DNA from 3 places in the Kluyvera chengduensis genome. Region 1 is predicted to be linked to each of the others. Evidence: predicted binding sites of a transcription regulator. Region 1 holds the regulator's gene; each other region holds the start of a gene.
The links. The regulator Fur, encoded in region 1, represses iron uptake genes when iron is present. The targets are predictions, from matches to a motif close to ATAATAATGAGAACNACTATCAA.

Region 1 (7,655 bases):
TCGCAGAAGAGACCAGGGTTTTACCCACGGCAACGTCTTTGCCCCACTGTGGGCGGTGCTGGAACAGATAGTTGATCGCCACCGCCAGATAGTGGTTCGGGTTCATCAGGCCTGCCGGGGTGACGATACCGTGACGGTCATAATCAGGGTCGTTAGCAAATGCCAGGTCGAACTTATCACGCAGCGCCAACAGGCCCGCCATCGCGCACTCGGAGGAGCAGTCCATACGGATTGCGCCGTCTTTATCGAGGTGCATAAAGCGGAAAGTCTGGTCAACGTGATCGTTAACAATGGTCAGGTTCAGGTTGTAGTGCTTAGCGATACGCTTCCAGTATTCGATACCGGAACCGCCCAGCGGGTCAACGCCCAGGGTCAGCCCGGCTTTCTGGATAGCCGCCATATCGACGATATCCGCCAGCCCTTCAATGAACGGCTGCACCAGATCGACTTCTTTGACGTGGCCGGAAGCCAGCGCCGCGTCGTACGCGATACGCTTCACGCCTTCCAGATTGGCAGCCAGCAGCGCATTCGCGCGGTCTTCAACCACTTTGGTGACGTTGGTATCAGCCGGGCCACCGTTTGGTGGGTTGTACTTGATGCCGCCATCTTCCGGTGGGTTGTGGGATGGCGTAATCACGATCCCATCGGCCAGCTTGCCGCCTTTTTTGTTGTGTACCAGGATAGCGTTAGATACCGCTGGCGTTGGCGTAAAGCCATTGTCTTCCTGAACAATGACATCCACCCCGTTTGCTGCCAGCACTTCGAGAACGGAGATAAACGCCGGCTCAGAGAGCGCGTGAGTATCTTTCCCGACATAGCATGGGCCCGTAATTCCATTTTTCGCGCGCTCTTCAGCAATCGCCTGAGCAATGGCCAGAATATGCTTTTCGTTGAAGCTGTGACGACCTGCGCTCCCACGGTGGCCGGACGTACCGAACTTCACCGCATGTTCCGGGTTGCTCACATCAGGCTGCAGCACGTAGTACTGCGCCGTCAGTTGGGCGACGTTGATCAAATCACTCTGCTGTGCAGGTTGTCCTGCACGGGTATGGTTTGCCATTGCCTGGTCCTTCTTATGCAAGGGTTAGATTGTCAGTATTAGATAGTACCGCAAACCTTCTCAATCAATTCCGCCGGGAATTGCATTGATTGCATGATGTGTTCGACCATGCTGCATTTACGGCCTGTATTGGTATTGGTAATGACCCAGTATGGCGTATCCGGAACCTGTTTTGGTTTTGTCTGATTGCCGTTTTTGAGCAGCGTTTGCTCATCAGCCGCAAAATAGACACGGGTACGTCCGTGGAGGGATTCGGTTGCTTCTGCAAACGCTTTATTGTCCAGAGCGTACAGCGTGGTCAGAATCAGCATGAAGCGGTTAACCGCTTTCTTCTGCTCAGCATATTCGTCGGAGAGCAGCAGCTCGCGCATAGCACGGACTTTATCTTTAGCGGTTTTCACCGTTTTTACGTCAGCAACGGGAGCAGCAGCCGGGGCCGGAGCGGGAGCCGGTTCTGCTTTGACGACCGGCGCAGCGGCAGCAGCCACGGGCTGGGAAGCGGCGGAGAATTTCAGCATACGCCGTAAAATGTCGGACGCGCTCTCGCCAATGTGCAGAGTGTGAGCCGCAATATAGCGATAGAGCTCGTCATCAACTTCGATCGTTTTCATCTTAATCCGGTGCGATAATTTTTCTGAATACAATTCATTGGGATTATAAAGTCAAAACCCAACAGCGGGTAGCGCCAAACCAGGAAGACGGCAAAATTCGGATGAGTTCCTTTCTTGCCCCTGAGCGTTAGAATGTCCAACATGATACCCTAACCCGACAATGCGAAAAAAAGAACTTTGCTATGAAATTGAATGTCCGAGCGCAATCTGCACAAAACCTGCACAATAATTCTCCCATCGTTCTCGTCCACGGCCTGTTCGGCAGCCTCGATAATCTCGGGATCCTCGCCCGTGACCTGGTTGTCGATCACGATATCCTTCAGGTTGATATGCGTAACCACGGTTTGTCGCCGCGCGCCGATGAGATGACCTATCCCGCCATGGCACAGGATCTGCTCGACACGCTTGACGATAACGGTATTGAAAAAGCGACGGTGATTGGCCACTCAATGGGCGGTAAAGCGGTGATGGCGCTGACGGCACTAGCCCCTGAACGCATCGACCGTCTGGTGGCGATTGATATCGCACCGGTGGATTATCACGTTCGTCGTCATGATGAGATTTTTGCGGCCATCAACGCCGTGACCAGCGCCGGGGTGGCAACCCGCCAACAGGCCGCGACGGTGATGCGCGAGTATTTAAAAGAAGAAGGCGTGATTCAGTTCCTGCTGAAATCCTTTGTTGACGGTGCCTGGCGCTTTAACGTGCCGGTGCTGTGGGAGCAATACCCGCACATCGTCGGCTGGGAAACCATTCCCGCCTGGGACCACCCTGCTCTGTTTATTCCTGGCGGCAATTCACCGTACGTCACCGAAGCCTACCGCAGCGAGCTGCTGGCTCAATTCCCCCAGGCAAAAGCACACGTCATCGCCGGTGCGGGCCACTGGGTTCACGCCGAAAAACCGGATGCGGTACTGCGGGCTATCCGTCGTTATCTCAGCGAGTGATTAAAAATGCATCGACCGCGCGCCAGAATGGCCGTGGTCGTTGGCGTGTGGGTCTCACTGATGTATGATTGCGCGCTGTCTGCACCGGGCACCGCCCGGTAGCTTGTTTCCCCGAAGTCACTCAGAACCATGGCAAAAGAACAAACGGACCGTACGACCTTAGATTTGTTCGCAAATGAGCGTCGGCCGGGAAGACCAAAAACCAATCCGCTTTCGCGTGACGAACAGCTGCGCATTAATAAGCGTAATCAGTTAAAACGCGACAAAGTGCGCGGTCTGAAGCGCGTGGAGCTGAAGCTGAATAACGAAGCCGTTGATGCGCTCAACGAGCTGGCGACTGCCCGTGATATGAGCCGGAGCGAACTCATCGAAGAGATGTTGATGAACCAGCTGGCCCAGCTACACGGACAGGGGAAAGTCTGAAAAATCCCCCCAAAACACACTTTCATGTAGCAGAGTGTGCAGTACGGCACGATAGCGGTTTCCGCACGCTTCTCAGTTCTGCTATGATTGCCCTTATCTGTGGGCAATAAGCCACCACCATATCATTAAGTTTCAAGAGGTTATTTTACTCATGGCAATCGTTGGCATCTTTTTCGGTAGCGATACCGGGAACACCGAAAATATCGCAAAAATGATTCAAAAACAGCTTGGTAAAGATGTCGCTGACGTTCACGACATTGCCAAGAGCAGCAAAGAAGATCTGGAAGCATTCGATATTCTGCTGCTGGGTATCCCAACCTGGTACTACGGCGAAGCGCAGTGCGATTGGGATGACTTCTTCCCTACGCTGGAAGAAGTGGACTTCAACGGCAAGCTGGTCGCGCTGTTTGGTTGCGGCGACCAGGAAGACTACGCCGAATATTTCTGTGATGCGCTGGGCACCATTCGCGACATCATTGAACCACGCGGTGCGGCCATCGTCGGTCACTGGCCAACAGCTGGTTACCATTTCGAAGCGTCTAAAGGCCTGGCCGATGACAACCACTTCGTGGGTCTGGCCATCGACGAAGACCGTCAGCCTGAGCTGACCGCTGAACGCGTTGAAAAATGGGTTAAGCAGGTTGCAGAAGAGCTGCACCTGGAAGACATCAAAAACGCCTGATGCAAAATAATGAGGCTTAGTGATGAAACTACGCCTCATTAATAGGTAAAAGCAATTAAAATAATAGCTACAATTTTTTAACTTTTTAGCGCATACCTGTACAATATCTTCTGATTTAGCGCGGTCTCATCGTAACTTTGTCGGTGAAGCCTCGTTTTTGATAGCTTAGTTTACCCGGCTCTTGCTGTTTTCATTTCAATAGGGTCATTCTATAATGAGACGCATTAATTCGGGTGCATTCTCTGTGATACTTTCGCTGATGGAAGTTGATCGTTTAGCAACAGGACAGATTCCGCATGACTGACAACAATACCGCATTAAAGAAGGCTGGCCTGAAAGTCACACTTCCACGGTTAAAGATTCTGGAAGTCCTCCAGGAACCCGATAACCACCATGTCAGCGCGGAAGACTTATACAAACGCCTGATCGACATGGGTGAAGAGATTGGTTTAGCGACGGTTTACCGCGTACTGAACCAGTTTGATGACGCCGGCATCGTGACTCGTCATAACTTTGAAGGCGGTAAATCCGTTTTCGAACTGACCCAGCAGCATCACCACGATCACCTGATTTGCCTCGACTGCGGCAAAGTGATCGAGTTCAGCGATGATTCCATCGAAGCTCGTCAGCGTGAAATCGCGTCGAAGCATGGTATCCGCTTAACTAACCACAGTCTTTATCTCTACGGTCACTGCGCTGAAGGCGACTGCCGTGAAGATGAACACGCGCACGACGCTGTCGCAAAATAAGCGTACGGCCTCTCGAAAAGCCAGCCTATGCGCTGGTTTTTTTATGCCCTGCGTTTACTGCGCCCACAAAAAAACCGCTGCAAAAAAGTGCAGCGGTTTTTTATTATCAGCGTAAGCTTATTTCTGTGGCGTGTTGTTGCTGCGAATTTCTTGCCAGATCTTGTCGCAGTTTTTCGCTACCGCTTCATCATTGCCCATTTTTCTGGCGTTAATGCATTTCTGGTAGTCAATGACGCGCACGCTTTCCTGGTTAGCGAACTGCTCGTGCGCTTTCTCTTGCTTCAGCACGTTCAGTACGCTCTGGCAGGCCTGAATTTTATCCGGATTGCCTTCTGCGGTGTTAATACAGGCGCTGTAGGCATCCTTCAGCTTGCTATCTTCCTTCGGCGCAGGAGATTGCGCACAGGCGGTTAACCCGGCGGCCATCAGCGCAACAATAATTAGTTTTTTCATACGATGAGCCTCTTAGCAGCGGCAGAGGTCTCCCCCTGCCGCATTAGCATCAGAAAATGGTGAATGGTGCGATAACCATGAATTTCACGTCACGCTCATCCTGGAAGATGTTGCCGTAACCACCGCCCCAGCTTGGGATATCGGAGTGGTTGTCGTACTGGGTGAAGTGCAGTTTGAACAGCGTACCCTTCGCACGACCATCCTGTACGGTGTAAGCCACATCGAGGCTGTAGGCAGACTCTTTAATCTTGTTGTTCTTGTCGTAGTACGCATCCGGGTTCAACTGCCAGCTCGCTGGCTTAGCATCCCATGCATAAACGTAAGAAGCACCCACTGCCCAACCCGGCAGATCCCAGTTCTTCAGGTCATACATGGTGCCGAAGAAGACCGCTTTTTCGCCGTTGGCGTTGAAGTCAGAGCGGTTATCCCACCAGATATCCAGACGACCGTTAGAGGAGGCGTAGGTTGGCGTCATACGCTGCAGGAAGTAACCCTGCTGACCTTCTGCTTTAACCCAGGTCCCTTCCAGGCGGAAGTCGAACACTTCTTGCAGCTTGTAGCCGAAGGTTAACGCCTGCAGCCATGCTGTGCCGTCATAGATATCGTTAACACCATGATCGCTCACCTTGTCACGGGTGCCGTAGAACTGGTAGCTGGTGGTCAGCGGGCCGCCAGGGATATCAAATTTGTAGCTACCTTTGGCGAAGTACTGATCGATATAGCCTTCTGCCTGACCAAATGCGGCTTCCAGCACCAGGTCATTTTTGAAATCGTATTTCGCACCGATAGAGTGCAGGTAATCAACTTTGGTCTTCTGATCGTTCTGATAGAAGTTGTCCATTTCAAGGTGCCAAGGCGCCTTGTAGTTGTTAGTCCACATATAGGAGAAGCTCAGCGCGCCAGCATCACCGTAGTCGAAATTGGCCCCGGCTTCAGCACCCTGATAAGTACCAGGCATGAAGCTCCAGTGCGGCGCCAGCAGCGTCTGACCGGTTGGCTGGATGTAACCTGCGCGAGCCCATGCTGGCCCTAATTTAAATTTAGCTGCCGCTTTGTACAGGCTGATACCGCTCTTATCGCCGCTGTAATCTTCGCTGTAGCCTTTGTTCTTAGAGGAGAACGCAATTTCGTTCGGGTGACCGCTTTCAGCACTTTCCGCCATTTCAATCGCGGTGAACGCAGCAATATCAATACCGAACATATCGGCAGCATAGCCGGACTGGAAGTCGAGGTTGGCGTTCCAGGTGGAGTGAGAAAGGTTGGTTTTGTATTTGTCATTATCAGTGACATCTTTACGGTCACGCTCACGCTGCCAGTAATAGATGCCGCCAGTCAGTGTGGAATCGTCGATGAAGCCTTCCGCTTTTGCTTCTGGAGTCATCATAAAGCCTGACATTGCTGTTACACCGGCGATAGCCAGCGCCAGCGTACTACGTTTGCCACTAAACGTACGCATAGTTATATCCTCTTTGACTTTTAAAAATGCCGCTGCAAAGCAGAAGCAAAAAATAAAAACTTTAAAAAAAATGAACTTCTTAAAAAAGGTGTTTCGCTACACCGATAGACTATTTTTCGCGACGCGAATTATCAATCCTTTTCCGCAATGAGAGTGCAGGATTATGACAAAGCGCACATATTTGGTTTCTGTTTGTAACACCGTGCGTTATTGAAACATTTTCACCTCAGGCCTTGCGGGCTCTGGATGAAATGTGAATGAGAGCGTTTACATAATGTTTTTGTAACAGCGAGGAGAAAAAAAACATAAGCGCTTAGGCTTAGAAGATTTGCATTAATTCGCTACGCGAAACTATGAGAGGACGTATTTTTTCATCCGAAAGGACACCGTTATTCCAACGAAAGATTTCGTTAAAAACGAGGCAAAAAAAAACGCCGCAAGCGCGGCGTTTTTATTATTGGGCGTTAATTACCCCACCCAAGTGTCTCGTAAACCAACGGTACGGTTAAAGACCAGCTTCTCCGCGGTGGTGTAGCGGCTGTCGAGGCAGAAGTAACCCTCACGCTCGAACTGGAACGCTTTACCGGCCTCAGCGGCCTGCAGAGACGGCTCAGCGTAGCCCTGCTTGATAACCAATGACTCTGGGTTCATCACCGACAGGAAGTCTTCTGCGGCACCAGGGTTTGGCACGCTGAAGAGACGGTCGTACAGGCGAATTTCAACCGGCAGCGCATGCGCCGCGCTAACCCAGTGAATTACGCCCTTCACTTTACGGCCATCTGCTGGGTCTTTGCTCAGGGTATCGGCATCGTAGGTACAGAAGATAGTGGTGATATTGCCTTCCGCATCTTTCTCTACGCGCTCTGCTTTCACCACATAGGCGTTACGCAAACGAACTTCTTTACCCATCACCAGACGCTTGTACTGCTTGTTGGCTTCTTCACGGAAGTCTGCACGGTCGATCCAGATCTCAGCGCTAAACGGCACTTCACGGCTACCCATTTCCGGCTTATTCGGATGGTTAGGCATAGAAACCAGCTCGCTTTCGCCCTGCGGGTAGTTTTCGATAACCAGTTTAACCGGGTCGATAACCGCCATCGCGCGCGGCGCGTTCTCGTTGAGATCTTCACGAATGCAGGATTCCAGCGAAGCCATCTCAATGGTGTTGTCCTGCTTGGTCACGCCGATGCGCTTACAGAATTCACGAATAGATGCCGCGGTATAACCACGACGACGCAGACCCGAAATGGTCGGCATACGTGGGTCATCCCAGC
Region 2 (7,655 bases), on a different contig from region 1:
CATCCAGTAGCACCACGTGGTCGCTGTCCCAACGTACCGGGCGGCTTACGTGCAGCAGCAGGCGCGGCACGTACAGCATGGCGGCGGAGATTTTGTCGGAGATAACTTCGGTTGGGTGGAAGTGACCGGCATCCAGGCACAGCGCGGTCTGGCGGCTGGTGGCGTAGCCCATATAGAACTCGTTGGAGCCGACGGTATAGCTCTCTGCGCCAATGCCGAACAGCTTGCTCTCGACGGCATCGATGTGATGCGCCGGGTCCAGTTTTTCGCTGATGACTTCATCCAGCGCGGCGGCCAGACGCTGGCGCGGCGCTAAACGGTCCACGGTGACGTCTTTCATGCCGTCAGGGATCCAGATGTTCATCACCGAAGGCGTCCCCAACTGCTCGCCAAAGTAGGCGGAAACGCGACGGCTGGCCTTGCAGTGGTCAATCCAGAACTGGCGAATTTTCGGGTCGGCGTGGGACAGCGTAAAACCGTCGGCGCTCAGCGGATGTGAGAAGCAGGATGGGTTAAAATCGAGGCCCAGCTTGTGTTTCTTCGCCCACTCAACCCAGTTTTTGAAGTGCTCAGGTTTGATCTCGTCGCGCGCCACCGGGGTGTCAGACTCCAGATAGATAGCGTGCAGGTTCAGACGTTTTGGCCCAGGGATCAGGCTCAGCGCCTGCTCCAGGTCGGCGCGCAGCTCGGTCGCGTTACGCGCTTTACCCGGGTAGTTACCGGTCGCCTGAATGCCACCCGTTAAACTGCCTTCTGGATTTTCAAAACCCGCGACGTCATCGCCCTGCCAGCAGTGCATCGAAACCGGTAAGCGGTCCAACTGGCGTAACGCCTCTTCGACATCGATACCTACAGCGGAATAGCGCTGTTTCGCGAGTTCCCAGGCTTGTTCAAGTTGAGTGGTCATGCGCAAAGCTCCTTTGTCTGTCGTTGTTGCTGAAACTGCGCAACGTAGCGGGCAATTTCATGGTCTGGATTCGGGGTGAATGTGGTGAGGCTGTAGTTACCGGTCACCACCTTGCGGAAATCGTCAACGTTAGTGAGTTCGTCCAGCGTCATCAGCTGGATGCCGATGTTGCCGAGGGTTGAGGCTTCAATCGGGCCCGCGACCACGGTGATGCCGCAGGCATCGGCGCACAGCTGGTTCAGCATCTGGTTCTGGCAGCCGCCGCCCACGATGTGCAGTTGGCTGAACGGTTTGCCGCGAAGCTGCGCCAACTCGTTGAGCACGTCGGCGTACAGCAATGCCAGGCTGTCGAAGATGCAGCGTGCCAGTTCTGCAGGCGTGGTCGGAACGGGCTGCGCCGTTTCGCGGCAGGCGGCCTGAATCTCGGCGCTCATGTTTTCCGGGTTGATGAAGCGGTCTTCGTTCGGATTAATCAGATAGCGGCAGGCTGGCAGTGCTTGCGTTTCGGCAATGAGATCGGGCAGGTTGCCAACCTTTTGTTCTTTCAGGACGCGCTGTAGCAGCCACAGGCCCATAATGTTTTTCAGCACCCGGTAGCGCCCTTCCGCGCCACCTTCATTGGTGATGTTGGCGCGCTGCGCCATTTCGCTGGTGTACGGGGTTTTGCTTTCAAAGCCCATCAGCGACCAGGTGCCGGAAGAGAGATAGGCGGCATCGTGGCCTGCCAGCGGTGAGGCAATCACGGCGCTGGCTGTATCGTGGCTGGCGACGGCAACCACCGGGATTTTATTACCCAGCGGGCAGATCCAGTGACCGATCACATTGCCGGGGTGGGTCGGTGTACCGAACCACTCGCGCGGCGCGCCGGTCCAGTTCAGCAGGTCTTCATCCCAGTTATCGCTATCGATGTTGACCAATTGCGTGGTGGTGGCGTTGGTGTATTCCCAGTTCATGTTTCCGGTCAGACGGAAGCTAAGGTAGTCCGGGATCAACAATGCATGAGCCGCTTTGCTGACCAGCTCTGGCTGTTGTTCAACCAGCGCCCGTAGCTGGTAGAGCGTGTTGAACGGCAGGAACTGAATGCCGCTACGACGATAGATCTCACTTTTACCCAGCTGTTCCATTGCCATGGCCATGACGCCGTCGGTTCGGCTATCGCGATAGGCCACCGGCAGGCCAACGCGCTGCCCGTGTTTGTCCAACAGGACGTAGTCCACGCCCCAGGTGTCGATACCGATGCTGTCTATCAAAATGCCTTCATCGCACACCTTGTTGAGGCCGATGCGGATTTCAGCTTCCAGCGCGTCGATATCCCAGGTATCGAAACCTTCCCGCTTATGCAGGCTGTTCACGAAACGGTGAATTTCGCGCAGTGAAAGCGAACGCTGTTCGGCATCAAAGCGCGCCAGCATTACGCGTCCGCTAGAGGCGCCTAAATCGACGGCCACACAATGGCGAAAAGTCATGGCAAGAGTCCTTCTATGAGTCATTGCGAGACAGTCTAGAAAAAGCGCAATGCCACAACCTTCTCGTTACTGACAGGCGAAATTAGGCGCTGGCAAGAAAGCAAAGATGAACGTGAGAGAGTTCACAAATTCCGCCGATGGCGGGGTTTTCAGGGGGTGTGATGATGACCGCATTTCCCGATCTTTCCGGCTGTTTCTTGAAAAAACGACCGGCTTTGCGCGGTTTGCTGTCAAAACGTCAAGGTCAGATCCGTTATCGGATATTACTATCCTGATAATCTTTCTCATTTGTTGAGGCTCGCGATGACCGTACTACACAGCGTGGATTTCTTCTCTTCCGGCAAGCTTCCCGTGGCTATCGAACCTCGACTTCCTCAGGCTGCATTTCCTGAGCATCATCATGATTTTAATGAGATTGTTATTGTTGAGCACGGTACGGGTATTCATGTGTTCAATGGTCAGCCGCATACTATTTGCGGGGGCACCGTTTGCTTCGTTCGCGACTTTGATCGCCACTTATATGAGCACACGGAAAACCTCTGTCTGACGAATGTGTTATATCGCGCGCCGGATGCTTTCCAGTTCTTGTCAGGTCTGAATAAACTGCTGCCGCAGGAGCAGGATGGTCACTATCCTTCCCATTGGCGCGTAAACCAAAGCACGCTACAGCAGGTCAGGGCGATCGTCGGTCAGATGGAAGAGGCGAACGACAGCACCGATATGATGTCGCTGGCCAATCGTGAAATTCTGTTTATGCAGCTGCTGGTGCTGCTGCGTAAAGGCAGTCAGGAACAGGGGGCGGTGGATAATGATGCGCGCCTGAATCAGCTGATGGCGTGGCTGGAAGAGCACTTTGCGGAAGAGATCTGCTGGGAAGGATTGGCGGATAGGTTCTCGTTATCTCTGCGCACGCTGCATCGCCAGTTGAAGCATTGCACCGGCCTGACCCCGCAGCGCTACCTTAACCGTCTGCGCCTGATTAAAGCGCGCCACATGCTGCGCCACAGCGATGAGAGCGTGACCGAGATTGCTTATCACTGCGGTTTTGGCGACAGCAACCACTTTTCTACTCTGTTCCGTCGCGAATTTGATTGGTCGCCGCGCGATATTCGCCAGGGGCGAGACACCCTGCTTCAGTAACGCGAAGGCAATCACCGTTTTTTGCCTCAAAACGGCTAATAATAAAAAGTTGTTAGTCGTGAGGTGCCAGCGTGCCAGGCCAGTTAATTCTTCGAAAAGCCGACTTTTTTGCCAGTCCATCGCAGGCGGTGGCGGTGGCTGACCGCTATCCGCAAAATGTCTTTGCGGAGCATACCCACGAATTTAACGAGCTGGTGATGGTCTGGCGCGGCAACGGCTTACACATCCTCAACGACCGTCCTTACCGCATCACCCGCGGCGATCTATTTTATATCCGCGCGGAAGATAAACATTCCTATGCCTCGGTTAACGATCTGGTTTTACAGAATATTATCTACTGCCCGGATCGCTTAAAGCTCAACCTTGACTGGGTGGCCCATATTCCCGGGCTGCACGGCTCGCACTGGGCGCCGCACTGGCGGATAGGCAGCACCGGCATGACCCAGGCGCGGCAGATAATGACGCAACTGGAGCAGGAGAGCCGTAAAGACGACGTGTTAGCCAACGAGATGTCCGAACTGCTGTTTGCCCAGTTGGTGGTCTGCCTGAAACGTTACCGTTATGCCACCGACAACCAGGCGGCGACGCAGAGCGAAGCCTTACTCGACAAACTGCTCACCGTGCTGGCGAGCAGCCTGAACCGTCCCTTCGTCCTTGATACTTTTTGCGAGCAGCAGGGCTGCAGCGAGCGCACGCTGCGCCAGCAGTTCCGCAGCCAGACCGGCATGACCGTTAACCACTACCTGCGCCAGCTACGGATTTGCCATGCGCAATATCTGCTTCAGCATACTGAACTGCTGATTGGCGAAGTGGCGATGCGCTGCGGGTTTGAGGACAGTAACTACTTTTCGGTGGTGTTTAACCGTGAGATAGGAATGACGCCCGGGCAGTGGCGGCAACGGAGTCGCGTTGCCGCCTGAGGTTCTCGGTTTAGCTTGCCATGCCTAGCCCAACGACGTTGGCGGCAATAATGATGACGACGCAGCCCAGACTCAGCACGCTAACGGGCTGGCGTCCGGCATTTTTCCACTCTTTCAGAATCAGCCCCACCAGACCGCCGCACAGCACATAGAAGCTCATGTGCAGCATCCAGCTCATATAGTCATACTGCGACGGAATGCTGGCGTGGCCCCACGCGTAGAAGAAGAACTGGAAATACCACATCAGCCCGCCCAGTGCAGAAAGCAGAATGTTGCTGATGATTAGCGGTTTTGCCAGCGAGAAGTCAGCTTTTATCGACAAGTTTTTAACTTTTACCAGACGAATAAAGCAGAAGCCAAGGTTCACCAGCGCGCCGCCGCCCATAATGACCACGTAGCTTGGCAGCGCGGTATAAAGCGGGTCGACCCCTAACGCGGCGGCCGCTTCGTGCATCGGTTTAGCGGCGTTCATGGCAAAGGACATCCCGGCGGAGAAGACGCCGCACATGATGGCCAGCATCAGCCCTTTCTTCAGGTTGAAATCTTCCGCTTTGATGCCCATTTTTCGTTCTTTCAACTGCCCGGCGCGGGTCACAATCCCGACGCCAATCACGGCGATCAACACGCCAAGCAGCGTCATCTGGCCGCCCTGGGTGTGGATGAGCACATCAAACTGACCGTTAATAATGGGCGTCATTAACGTACCGACAATCAGCGTAATGCCAATGGCAATGCCAATCCCCATCGACATGCCGAGATAGCGCATGGTCAGGCCGTAGTTGATGTTACCGACGCCCCACATGGCGCCAAACAGAAACACCGGCAGGAGCGTTGAAGCACTGAAGGAACGATAGTAGGCCCAAAAATCGGGCAAGAGCAGGGCGCTGACCGCCCAGGGCAGGACAATCCACGAAACAATCCCGCCAATAGACCACATGGTTTCCCATGACCACTGCTGAACTTTTTTGAACGGGGCATAGAAACAGGCTGCACTGGCCGCACCTATCAAATGCCAAAAAATACCCATTGTAATTGCATGGTTCATTGATTTTATCCTCATCCATTTTTTTGTCGTAGTTATCGTCTTCCGACAGGATGAGTCTAAAAATCAGGCGCTTTTTTAACCTTCAGGCTGTTGCCATCCAGGGGGATACATTGGCAGTACGTGGTGTAATTGGCTGTTCAGGCTCACAAAAAAACATCTATGCCCTAAAGTTATAACCTTATAAAAACTACGGCATTGATAATCATTTTCAATATCATTTAATTAACTATAATGAACCAACTGATTACGCGGCGTTTACAGGTTTGCCGCCCGACAATAATGGAGATGATTATGAGCTATACCCTGCCATCACTGCCTTATGCGTACGATGCCCTGGAACCGCACTTCGACAAACAGACGATGGAAATCCATCACAGCAAACACCACCAGGCTTACGTGAACAACGCTAACGCAGCGCTGGAAAGCCTGCCAGAGTTCGCTGCGCTGTCTGCTGAAGAGCTGATCGCGAAACTGGACCAGCTGCCGGCTGACAAAAAAACCGTTCTGCGTAACAACGCAGGCGGCCACGCTAACCACAGCTTCTTCTGGAAAGGCCTGAAAAAAGGCACCACCCTGCAGGGTGACCTGAAAGCGGCTATCGAGCGTGATTTCGGTTCCGTAGACAACTTCAAAGCTGAATTTGAAAAAGCAGCAGCAACACGTTTCGGCTCCGGCTGGGCGTGGCTGGTGCTGAAAGGCGACAAACTGGCTGTGGTTTCTACCGCAAACCAGGACTCCCCGCTGATGGGTGAAGCCGTTTCCGGCGCTTCCGGTTTCCCAATTGTGGGCCTGGACGTTTGGGAACACGCTTACTACCTGAAATTCCAGAACCGCCGCCCGGACTACATCAAAGAGTTCTGGAACGTGGTGAACTGGGACGAAGCAGCAGCGCGTTTCGCCGCTAAAAAATAATTTGCATTGCCGGTCTGTAGAAGCGAGTCTGATGACTCGCTTTTTTTGTATCCGCCTAAGGAGCAGCAGATGCATTTTCCGGTTGATGTGTTTATTGGCAAAATCCGCGACTATGACGGCAGTCGCCCAAGCGCCATCGCGAAGGTCCAGATGGATGGCGAACTGGAACTCACCGAGCTGGGATTGTTGGGTGATGAACAGGCCGAGAAAAAAATCCACGGCGGCCCTGACCGCGCGCTGTGTCAGTTCCCCCGCGAACATTATGAAGATCTGATTCGTGAATTCCCCGAACAGGCTGCCCTGTTTTGCGCACCGGCGTTTGGTGAAAACCTGTCAACGGAAGGGATGACGGAGCACAACGTGTTTATCGGTGATATTTACCGCTGGGGTGAGACGTTGGTTCAGGTGACCCAGCCTCGCTCTCCGTGCTTTAAACTCAATTTCCATTTTGCTATCAGTGACATGGCATCGTTGATGCAGAACAGCGGCAAGGTGGGCTGGCTGTACCGGGTGATTGCGCCGGGTAAGGTTTCCACGGACGCCCCGCTGGAGCTGGTGTCGCGCCTGAGCGATGTTTCGGTGTATGACGCCGCTGCCATTGCCTGGCATATGCCGTTCGATGACGACCAGTATCACCGCCTGCTGAGCGCGGCCGGGTTGTCAGTGAGCTGGAGCAGAACCATGCAGAAGCGCCGCCTGAGCGGCAAAATTGAAGATAACAGTCGAAGGCTGTGGGGCAAGTAGGCCGGGTGAGGCGCTAATGCCGATCCCGGGTTGCAGGCTTCGTCACCGTTCCCGGCGGCGCTTCGCTTGGCCGGGCTACACGCGGTTCTTACATTGCCAAAAAAAATCGGCCTGCATAGGCAGGCCGATGGTTTTAGGTGCGCTTGTATAGCGGTAGCCACAGCGTGAGCCGCAACCCGCCGAGCGGGCTATCGTCAGCCTTCACCCAGCCGCGGTGCTGCTGCATGGCGCTTTCGACAATCGCCAGCCCCAGCCCCGTTCCGCCTGATTCACGGTCTCGCGCCTCATCGGTACGATAGAACGGACGGAAAATCTGCTCGCGGTCTTCCGGGCTTACGCCTGGGCCGTCGTCATCAACGTGGACGGTAACGCCGTCTTTATCCACCGAGAAGCTCACGGCAATTTTGGTATGCGAGTAGCGCAGGGCGTTACGTACGATGTTCTCCAGCGCGCTTTCCAGCGCATTCGGGTTACCGTATAGCGGCCACGGGCCCGGCGGATAGTCGACGCTAAACGACTTG
Region 3 (7,655 bases), on a different contig from region 1:
CCCACGGGCCGGTCATACTGCGGGCGCGCAGCACGGTTTCCCAACCTGTCTCCACGCTGCCCGCCGGAGCGAAAATGTAATACCAGCCGTCGCGCTTGTAGACCTTCGGCCCTTCGAGCGTCGGCTGGTCACAGCTACCGTCATAGATGATACGCCCTTCGCCTCGCAGGGAAGTGCCGTCCGGCGACATGGCAAACAGCTGCAGCTTGTGCTTAATGCCGCTGCGGCTATGGGCAAAAGCATGCACCAGCCAGGCATCGCCGTTGTCATCCCAGAACGGACAAGGATCAATCCAGCCTTTCGCCGGTTGTACACAGTACGGCGCGCTCCATTGCCCCCAGGGATCGTCGGTCTGGCACATAAATATGCCCTCATCCGGCGTGCTAAAAAACACCCACAGCTTGTTGTCATGCCAGCGAATTGACGGTGCCCATACGCCTTTTCCTGGCTGATACTCGTCGTAGCCGGGCAGCGGCAGCGCGTCAAAGACGTGGTTGATAATCTGCCAGTTGACCAGATCCGTTGAATGCAGAATAGGCAACGCGGGCATATGGTTAAAGCTTGAGGAGACCATAAAAAAGTCGTCCCCGACCCGAACGATATCCGGGTCGGAATAGTCCGCGCATAAAATCGGGTTTTGATATTCAGATTGCGTCATCTCACTCTCCTCAGGCTTTACTCAATTCGCCGTCAAGCGCTTGCGGCTCTGCGGCTGTCGCCGGGGAACCTGCCTGCTGGCGAGCGGAGAGGTCACGTTGAATTGCTGCCATTTTCTGGTCATCGAGCTTATAGAAGCGCGATAACCACCACAGCACCAGGTAAGAGAGCGATGGCCCAAGGGTCAGCAGCCCAACGATGCCCATGGTCGCCATCGGCGTTTGTTCACTGACGCCCGCCTGGTAGCCAAACAGCCCCAGCGAGAATCCCACCACCGCGCCCGCAACCGCCATCCCCATTTTCAACGCGAACAGGTTGCCAGAATACGAGAGCCCGGTAATACGGCGGCCAAACTTCCACTCGCCGTAGTCGGCGGCGTTAGCCATCATGTTCCACTTAAACGGTTGATACATCTGGTGGAAGAAGCCGACGAGGAAATAGAGCGGGAACACCACCGGTAGCCAGGTTGGCGGTACGAAGAACATCACCACGCCCACCGCCACCAGCAGCAGGTTGATATTTTTAAACAGTGAAACCGCGCGATAACGCTTCGCCAGCCAGCCCGCGGCGATGCTGCCGATAATGGTGCCGACCACGCTTGTCGAAACAAAGGCCGATTTCATCGCCGTACCCGCCGCCGACTCCACGCCCCCCATCATCAGATAGGTGGCGTAATAAAGCGTGGCGGCACTGCGCATCACGCCCGCCATGCTGGAGAAGAAGGTAATGATCGCCACGATCCGCCACTGATCGTTAGCCAGCAGCGAACGCAGATCCTCACGAATACTGCCCTGCTGTTCAACCGCAGGCGCTACGCGCTCTTTGGTCGAGAAGAAGCAAAATGCGAGCATGACGATGGCAATCAATCCCATGATGCCCATGGTGGCCTGGAAGCCGAACTGCTTATCCTCTTTGCCCAGATAATCGACCAGGAACAGCGTCGCGACCGAGACCATCAGCCCGGCAACAGAGGAGATCGTAAAGCGATAGGACTGCGCCGACAGACGATCTTTTTCATCGCGCGTGATCACCCCGCCCAGCGCGCAGTAAGGAATGTTGATAAAGGTGTAACACAGCATCAGCAGGGTGTAGGTCAGGTAGGCATAAACCAGCTTACCTGATGCGCCGAAAGCTGGCGTGGTAAAGGTCATCACCGCCAGCACGGCGTAGGGAATAGCGAACCAGATTAGCCACGGGCGGAAGTGGCCCCAGCGGGTTTTTACCCGGTCGGCGACGATGCCGGTCAGCGGGTCGGTGATGGCGTCCAGCACGCGGGTCACCAGGAACATCACCCCTACCGCCGCCGCGGAGAGGCCGTAAATATCCGTATAAAACCAGGTCAAAAACATCGTTACAGAAGAGTAGACGATGCCGCAAGCGGCGTCGCCCATGCCATATCCCAGCTTTTCTGCGATAGACAATTTGCTGTCATTTGCCACGAGAATGTCCTCCGGAATTGAAGAGGCTTCAATGTAGGAGGATGCCCATAACAATCCTATTGTCATTTTTCGTACTGGTATTACGTTTTCTGGCAACTGCGGAAGTTGTCACATAACTGGATGATTTGTCATACCGCTTTCATTTTTGTGACCTTAAACCAGCCGGAACACCGAGATCGCCGACTTCAACTCACCGGTATGATGCTGCTGTTGCTGCGCCACCTGAATGGTCTGCGCCACATGCTGTGCGTTCTCCTGCACGCTGGCATCAATCGTGGCAATGCTGCCTTTCATCTGTAGCACGCTGGTTTTTTGCTGGTCGCTCATTGAGAACAGCACGTCAACGCAGGATTGCAGGCTGTCGATATTGCTGATAATCGATGCCATCGTTTTTCCCGCCCGCTCAACCTGCTCCGCCCCTTGATGGGTGCGCTCGACGGAGGTGGCAATCATCTGGCGGATATCGCGTGCCGCCTCTTCACAGCGCAGCGCCAGCGTACGCACTTCGGCAGCCACTACCGCGAAGCCTTTGCCGTGCGCGCCTGCCCGCGCCGCCTCAACGGAAGCGTTCAGGGACAGAATATTGGTCTGGAAGGCAATGCCGTCGATAAGCTCGAGAATACCGTTGATTTTCAGCGACTCATCGCGGATATGCGTCATGGAGGCCATCGCCGAGCGTATATTTTCCCCACCCTCCTGCGCCACGCCGCTTGCCTGTTCTGCTAGCGTCCGCGCCTCGCTGGCCTTCTCGCTGGTGAGCGAGGCCGCCGCGGCGAGCTGTTCCATGGCGCTGGCGGTGACGGCCAACGATCGCGCCTGGTTGTCCGTGCGCTCGGAAAGTGCGGTATTACGCTGGAGAAGCGTTTGCGACGCCTCAATCAGTTGCGAAACGTTGCCGCTCACCTGCTCAAGCGTATTGCGCATCGCATCCAACGTCAGGCTAAAGGTGCGGGCAAACGGGGAACGGCTGGTTTTACTGTCACGCTCCAGGGTCAGATAGCCCGTCTCGCGGTTGATAACCGAGGCGAGCTTCGCCACTTCGCTCGCCGAGCGGGCATCCTGCTCCATACGTACCGCCAGCAGCACGAGGAATATCGTCTGCGCGACAACGTATAGTCCATGCATAATCACCATATGCAGGCCAGTGTGCATAAAGACGGTAATATTGAACAGCTCATACTCTTGTAAATAATTAAATACCAGGTGATGCACGGCAATAACGGCGGCGCCCATAATTAATGGCCGCCAGTCGCGCCACGCCAGCAGCGCCGACAGCAGTACAAATACCGAGAAATGGTATTCAGTTTCGCCACCGCCAAGCTGAATAAGCAGCGCGGAATAGGCCATCATAATAAATGCGTACATCAGGCGGGTAATGAGCTTGCCGGGAAAAAGTAACGTCATGAGCGTGCCGAGTACCGCCAGCAATGTCGCCACCAGTAGCGCCAGGCTGAGGTTGCCATTCATCGCCCCTACGCCCAACGATACGCCCCACATGACCCAGGCGAGCACCATCAACAGCCGGTCGGCTCTACGGCGAATAGAGGATAAAGAGAACAGATCCCGAGGCACGCCATCGGCTTGCCACAACGTCATTATTGCCATGATATATTCCGCCCGCGCAGGTGTTATTTCACGTCATATTATTGTTAGCGTTCAGAATTAAGCGTAGAGGGGTTATTTATGACTAGCCAGCACGTTGTTAAAAATATATCGCGACGATTAAGTCATGCTTAATAATATTTAACAGTGAATTGGAATATATGAGACTTAAGGGAAATATTATAGTACTAGAAGAATAATAACGGATGGCGCAGAACGCGCCATCCGGGATACTTATTTTTTCGCGACGGTCTCTTCACCGACGAGGCCAATTTTCAGATAGCCTGCCTGATGCAGAGTATCCATGACCTTCATCATCGTCTCATAGTCCACGGTTTTGTCGGCACGGAAGAAGATAGTGGTATCTTTTTTGCCTTCCGTCAGCGCGTCAATTGCCGTCACCATGTTGTCGTCGGTAATCGGATCGTTACCAAGGAACATTGATTTGTCCGCCTTGACCGACAGGTAGACCGGTTTATCCGGGCGAGGCTGCGGTTGGCTAGACGACGCTGGCAGATTCACTTTGACATCCACGGTGGCCAACGGGGCGGCAACCATAAAGATAATCAGCAGTACCAACATGACATCGATAAACGGCGTCACGTTGATATCATGCATTTCGCCATTATCGTCCAGATTTTCATTAAGACGCATTGCCATGGGGCGTTAACCTACTCGTAATTTCTGGGCGGTACGCACCGGATGTACGCCGCTGGCGCTGAGGTCCAGGTCACGGCTTTGCAGCAGCAGAACCTGCGCTGCAACGTCGCTCAGGTTGGCTTTAAAGCCACCAATCAGACGCGCAAAGATGTTATAGATAACCACCGCTGGAATCGCAGCGAACAGGCCAATTGCCGTTGCCAGCAGCGCTTCTGCGATACCAGGAGCAACAACCGCCAAGTTAGTGGTCTGGGTCTGGGCGATACCAATGAAGCTGTTCATGATACCCCATACGGTACCAAACAGGCCGACGAACGGGGAGATTGCACCGATGGTTGCCAGGAAGCCGTTACCACGACCCATATGACGACCCACCGCCGCCACGCGACGCTCAAGACGGAAGCCGGTACGTTCTTTAATACCTTCGTTATCTTCCGAACCCGCAGAGAGCTCCAGCTCGTTCTCCGCTTCGTTGATTAACTGCGTGCTCAGGCTGCGGGCATCGAATGCAGCCGCGATTTCATTCGCCTGATTCAGGGAACGCGCTTCGCCTAACAGTTTTTGTTCGCGCTTGAGGCGGCGCTTATGGGAGATAAGCTCTGCACCTTTGCTGAAGAAAATGGCCCAGGTGACGACGGATGCCAGTATCAAGCCAATCATGACCACTTTAACCACGATGTCGGCATGATGATACATACCCCAAACGGAGAGATCCGCCTGCATCAAATTATTACCCACTGTGTATCTCCAGGACATAAATCACAAATTCTGGGAACAATAATATCAAAACATCATCGAATTGATAGTAGTTCTCATTAGTATTTACATATTGACCCAAATCACACTTATTTTCCTTGCGCTTACGCAGTAAAAAAGTTTTCCGCGCGTTTTTTGGCAAAATTTTCTGCTGTTCGCACACTAAACGGTAGATCCCGCGTGCAATCGTGTTAATTTAGCCATCCAGACGTATAAAAATAGGCAGGCAAAAATGGCAGACAAACACCTCGATACCGCGCTGGTTAACGCCGGACGCAGCAAAAAATACACCCAAGGATCGGTGAACAGCGTCATTCAGCGCGCCTCTTCGCTGGTGTTCGACACGGTCGCCGCCAAAAAACATGCGACCCGCAATCGCGCCAACGGCGAGCTGTTCTATGGTCGCCGCGGTACTCTCACCCATTTCTCATTGCAGGAAGCCATGTGTGAGCTGGAAGGCGGTGCTGGCTGCGCCCTCTTCCCATGCGGCGCGGCAGCGGTTGCCAATACCATTCTGGCGTTTGTCGAACAAGGCGATAACGTGCTGATGACCAACACCGCCTACGAGCCCAGCCAGGACTTCTGCACCAAAATTCTCGGCAAACTGGGCGTGACCACCCGTTGGTTTGATCCGATGATCGGCAAAGGGATTGCCGACTTGATTAAGCCCAACACCAAAATCGTGTTCCTCGAATCCCCTGGCTCCATCACCATGGAAGTACACGACATCCCGGCCATTGTCGCCGCCGTGCGCCGCGTGGCGCCTGAAGCCATCATCATGATCGACAACACCTGGGCGGCGGGAATTCTGTTTAAAGCGCTCGATTTCGGTATCGACATCTCCATTCAGGCTGGCACCAAATACCTGATTGGCCACTCTGATGCGATGGTCGGTACGGCGGTATCTAACGAGCGCTGCTGGCCACAGTTGCGTGAAAACGCCTACCTGATGGGCCAGATGCTCGATGCGGATACCGCCTACATGACCAGCCGCGGTCTGCGTACTCTGGGCGTACGTTTACGCCAGCACCATGAAAGCAGCCTGAAGGTGGCCGAGTGGCTGGCGCAGCAGCCGCAGGTTGAGCGCGTGAATCACCCTGCGCTTCCTGGCAGTAAAGGGCATGAGTTCTGGAAACGTGATTTTACCGGCAGCAGCGGTCTGTTCTCGTTTGTGCTCAAAAAGCGCCTGAACGATGAAGAGCTGGCAAACTACCTCGATAACTTCTCGCTGTTCAGCATGGCCTACTCCTGGGGCGGCTTTGAGTCGTTAATTCTGGCTAACCAACCGTCTGAACTTGCCAGCATTCGCCCGGAAGGGAAAATCGATTTTACCGGCACGCTGGTTCGCGTCCATATCGGTTTAGAAAACGTTGACGATCTGATTGCGGATTTAGCGGCAGGATTTGCCCGCATCGTGTAACATAACCCCAGCCCGTTGGCATAGGCCATCGGGTGGGTTAGCAATGTTTTTGATGCGTCGCTCAGGCGCATCACCGATGTTGAGAACAGTCGGTCCCCGAAGTGATAAACCACCGTCGGCGTAAACCGTTTCCGCGTTGTTGTCAGCAAATCAGGACAGCGCGGTTTAATGAGTTGCGCACGCGATCAAGGTGTTCTTAATCTTTCGGGCGTACAATAAGCGAAAACGCTGTTCCACAGGAATGTTCATGGTCGTTATTCAAGATATTGTCGCCGCGCTTTGGCAGCACGATTTTGCTGCTCTGGCGAATCCGCACGTCGTGGGGATCGTTTATCTGGTCATGTTTGCCACACTGTTTCTGGAAAATGGCCTGCTTCCCGCTTCATTCTTACCCGGCGATAGCCTCCTGCTATTGGCGGGCGCGCTCATTGCGAAGGGCGTGATGGGCTACGTGCCCACCATTGCCATCCTGACCGCTGCAGCAAGCCTGGGCTGCTGGCTGAGCTATATTCAGGGCCGCTGGTTGGGTAATACTCGCGTGGTAAAAGGCTGGCTGGCGCAGTTGCCGGATAAATATCATCAGCGGGCCACCTGCATGTTTGATCGTCACGGTCTGCTGGCGCTGCTGGCGGGGCGTTTCCTGGCGTTTGTGCGTACCCTGCTGCCAACGATGGCGGGCATCTCCGGCCTGTCGAACCGCCGCTTCCAGCTGTTCAACTGGCTGAGCGCACTGCTGTGGGTGGGCGTGGTGACAAGCTTAGGCTATGCCATCAGCATGATCCCGTTTGTAAAACGTCATGAAGATCAGGTGATGACCTTCCTGATGATCCTGCCTATTTTCCTGCTGGTCGCCGGACTTCTGGGTACGGTGATTGTGGTGATTAAGAAGAAGTATTGCGACGCGTAATCGGTAACGTGCCGCATCATGCCTGATGGCGCTACGCTTATCAGGCCTACCAACGCCTGGTAGCCCGGCCGAGCGCAGCGACGCCGGGAATAGCACCCGAGCCACAAATCACATTCCCCGCAACCGTGCAGCATCCTCTCCCGGCGTTATGCCAAAATAGCGTTTAAACTCCCGGCTGAACTGCGATGCGCTTTCGTATCCCACCTGCATCGCC

Region 2: a site for Fur is predicted at 5,674-5,696, ahead of sodA (superoxide dismutase [Mn]). Genes of this name have one in related genera too.
Region 3: a site for Fur is predicted at 5,158-5,180, ahead of exbB (tol-pal system-associated acyl-CoA thioesterase). Genes of this name have one in related genera too.

What each region holds. Positions count from the first base shown of each region.
Region 1 is NZ_JBIQOI010000002.1:989,849-997,503, forward strand. Features, by position in the region: gene pgm (phosphoglucomutase (alpha-D-glucose-1,6-bisphosphate-dependent)) at 1-1,060, opposite strand, end outside; gene seqA (replication initiation negative regulator SeqA) at 1,099-1,671, opposite strand; gene ybfF (esterase) at 1,854-2,618, shown strand; gene ybfE (LexA regulated protein) at 2,748-3,041, shown strand; gene fldA (flavodoxin FldA) at 3,193-3,723, shown strand; gene fur (ferric iron uptake transcriptional regulator) at 4,020-4,472, shown strand; gene ACH1XZ_RS10315 (ChiQ/YbfN family lipoprotein) at 4,590-4,925, opposite strand; gene chiP (chitoporin ChiP) at 4,975-6,381, opposite strand; gene glnS (glutamine--tRNA ligase) at 6,850-7,655, opposite strand, start outside.
Region 2 is NZ_JBIQOI010000012.1:51,023-58,677, reverse strand. Features, by position in the region: gene rhaA (L-rhamnose isomerase) at 1-907, opposite strand, end outside; gene rhaB (rhamnulokinase) at 904-2,373, opposite strand; gene rhaS (HTH-type transcriptional activator RhaS) at 2,677-3,513, shown strand; gene rhaR (HTH-type transcriptional activator RhaR) at 3,585-4,433, shown strand; gene rhaT (L-rhamnose/proton symporter RhaT) at 4,444-5,478, opposite strand; gene sodA (superoxide dismutase [Mn]) at 5,770-6,390, shown strand; gene yiiM (6-hydroxyaminopurine reductase) at 6,397-7,134, shown strand; gene cpxA (envelope stress sensor histidine kinase CpxA) at 7,268-7,655, opposite strand, start outside.
Region 3 is NZ_JBIQOI010000004.1:61,652-69,306, forward strand. Features, by position in the region: gene ACH1XZ_RS12900 (glycoside hydrolase family 43 protein) at 1-658, opposite strand, end outside; gene ACH1XZ_RS12905 (glycoside-pentoside-hexuronide (GPH):cation symporter) at 669-2,096, opposite strand; gene ACH1XZ_RS12910 (methyl-accepting chemotaxis protein) at 2,250-3,701, opposite strand; gene exbD (TonB system transport protein ExbD) at 3,933-4,358, opposite strand; gene exbB (tol-pal system-associated acyl-CoA thioesterase) at 4,365-5,096, opposite strand; gene metC (cystathionine beta-lyase) at 5,347-6,534, shown strand; gene yghB (DedA family general envelope maintenance protein YghB) at 6,782-7,441, shown strand; gene ACH1XZ_RS12935 (AraC family transcriptional regulator) at 7,550-7,655, opposite strand, start outside.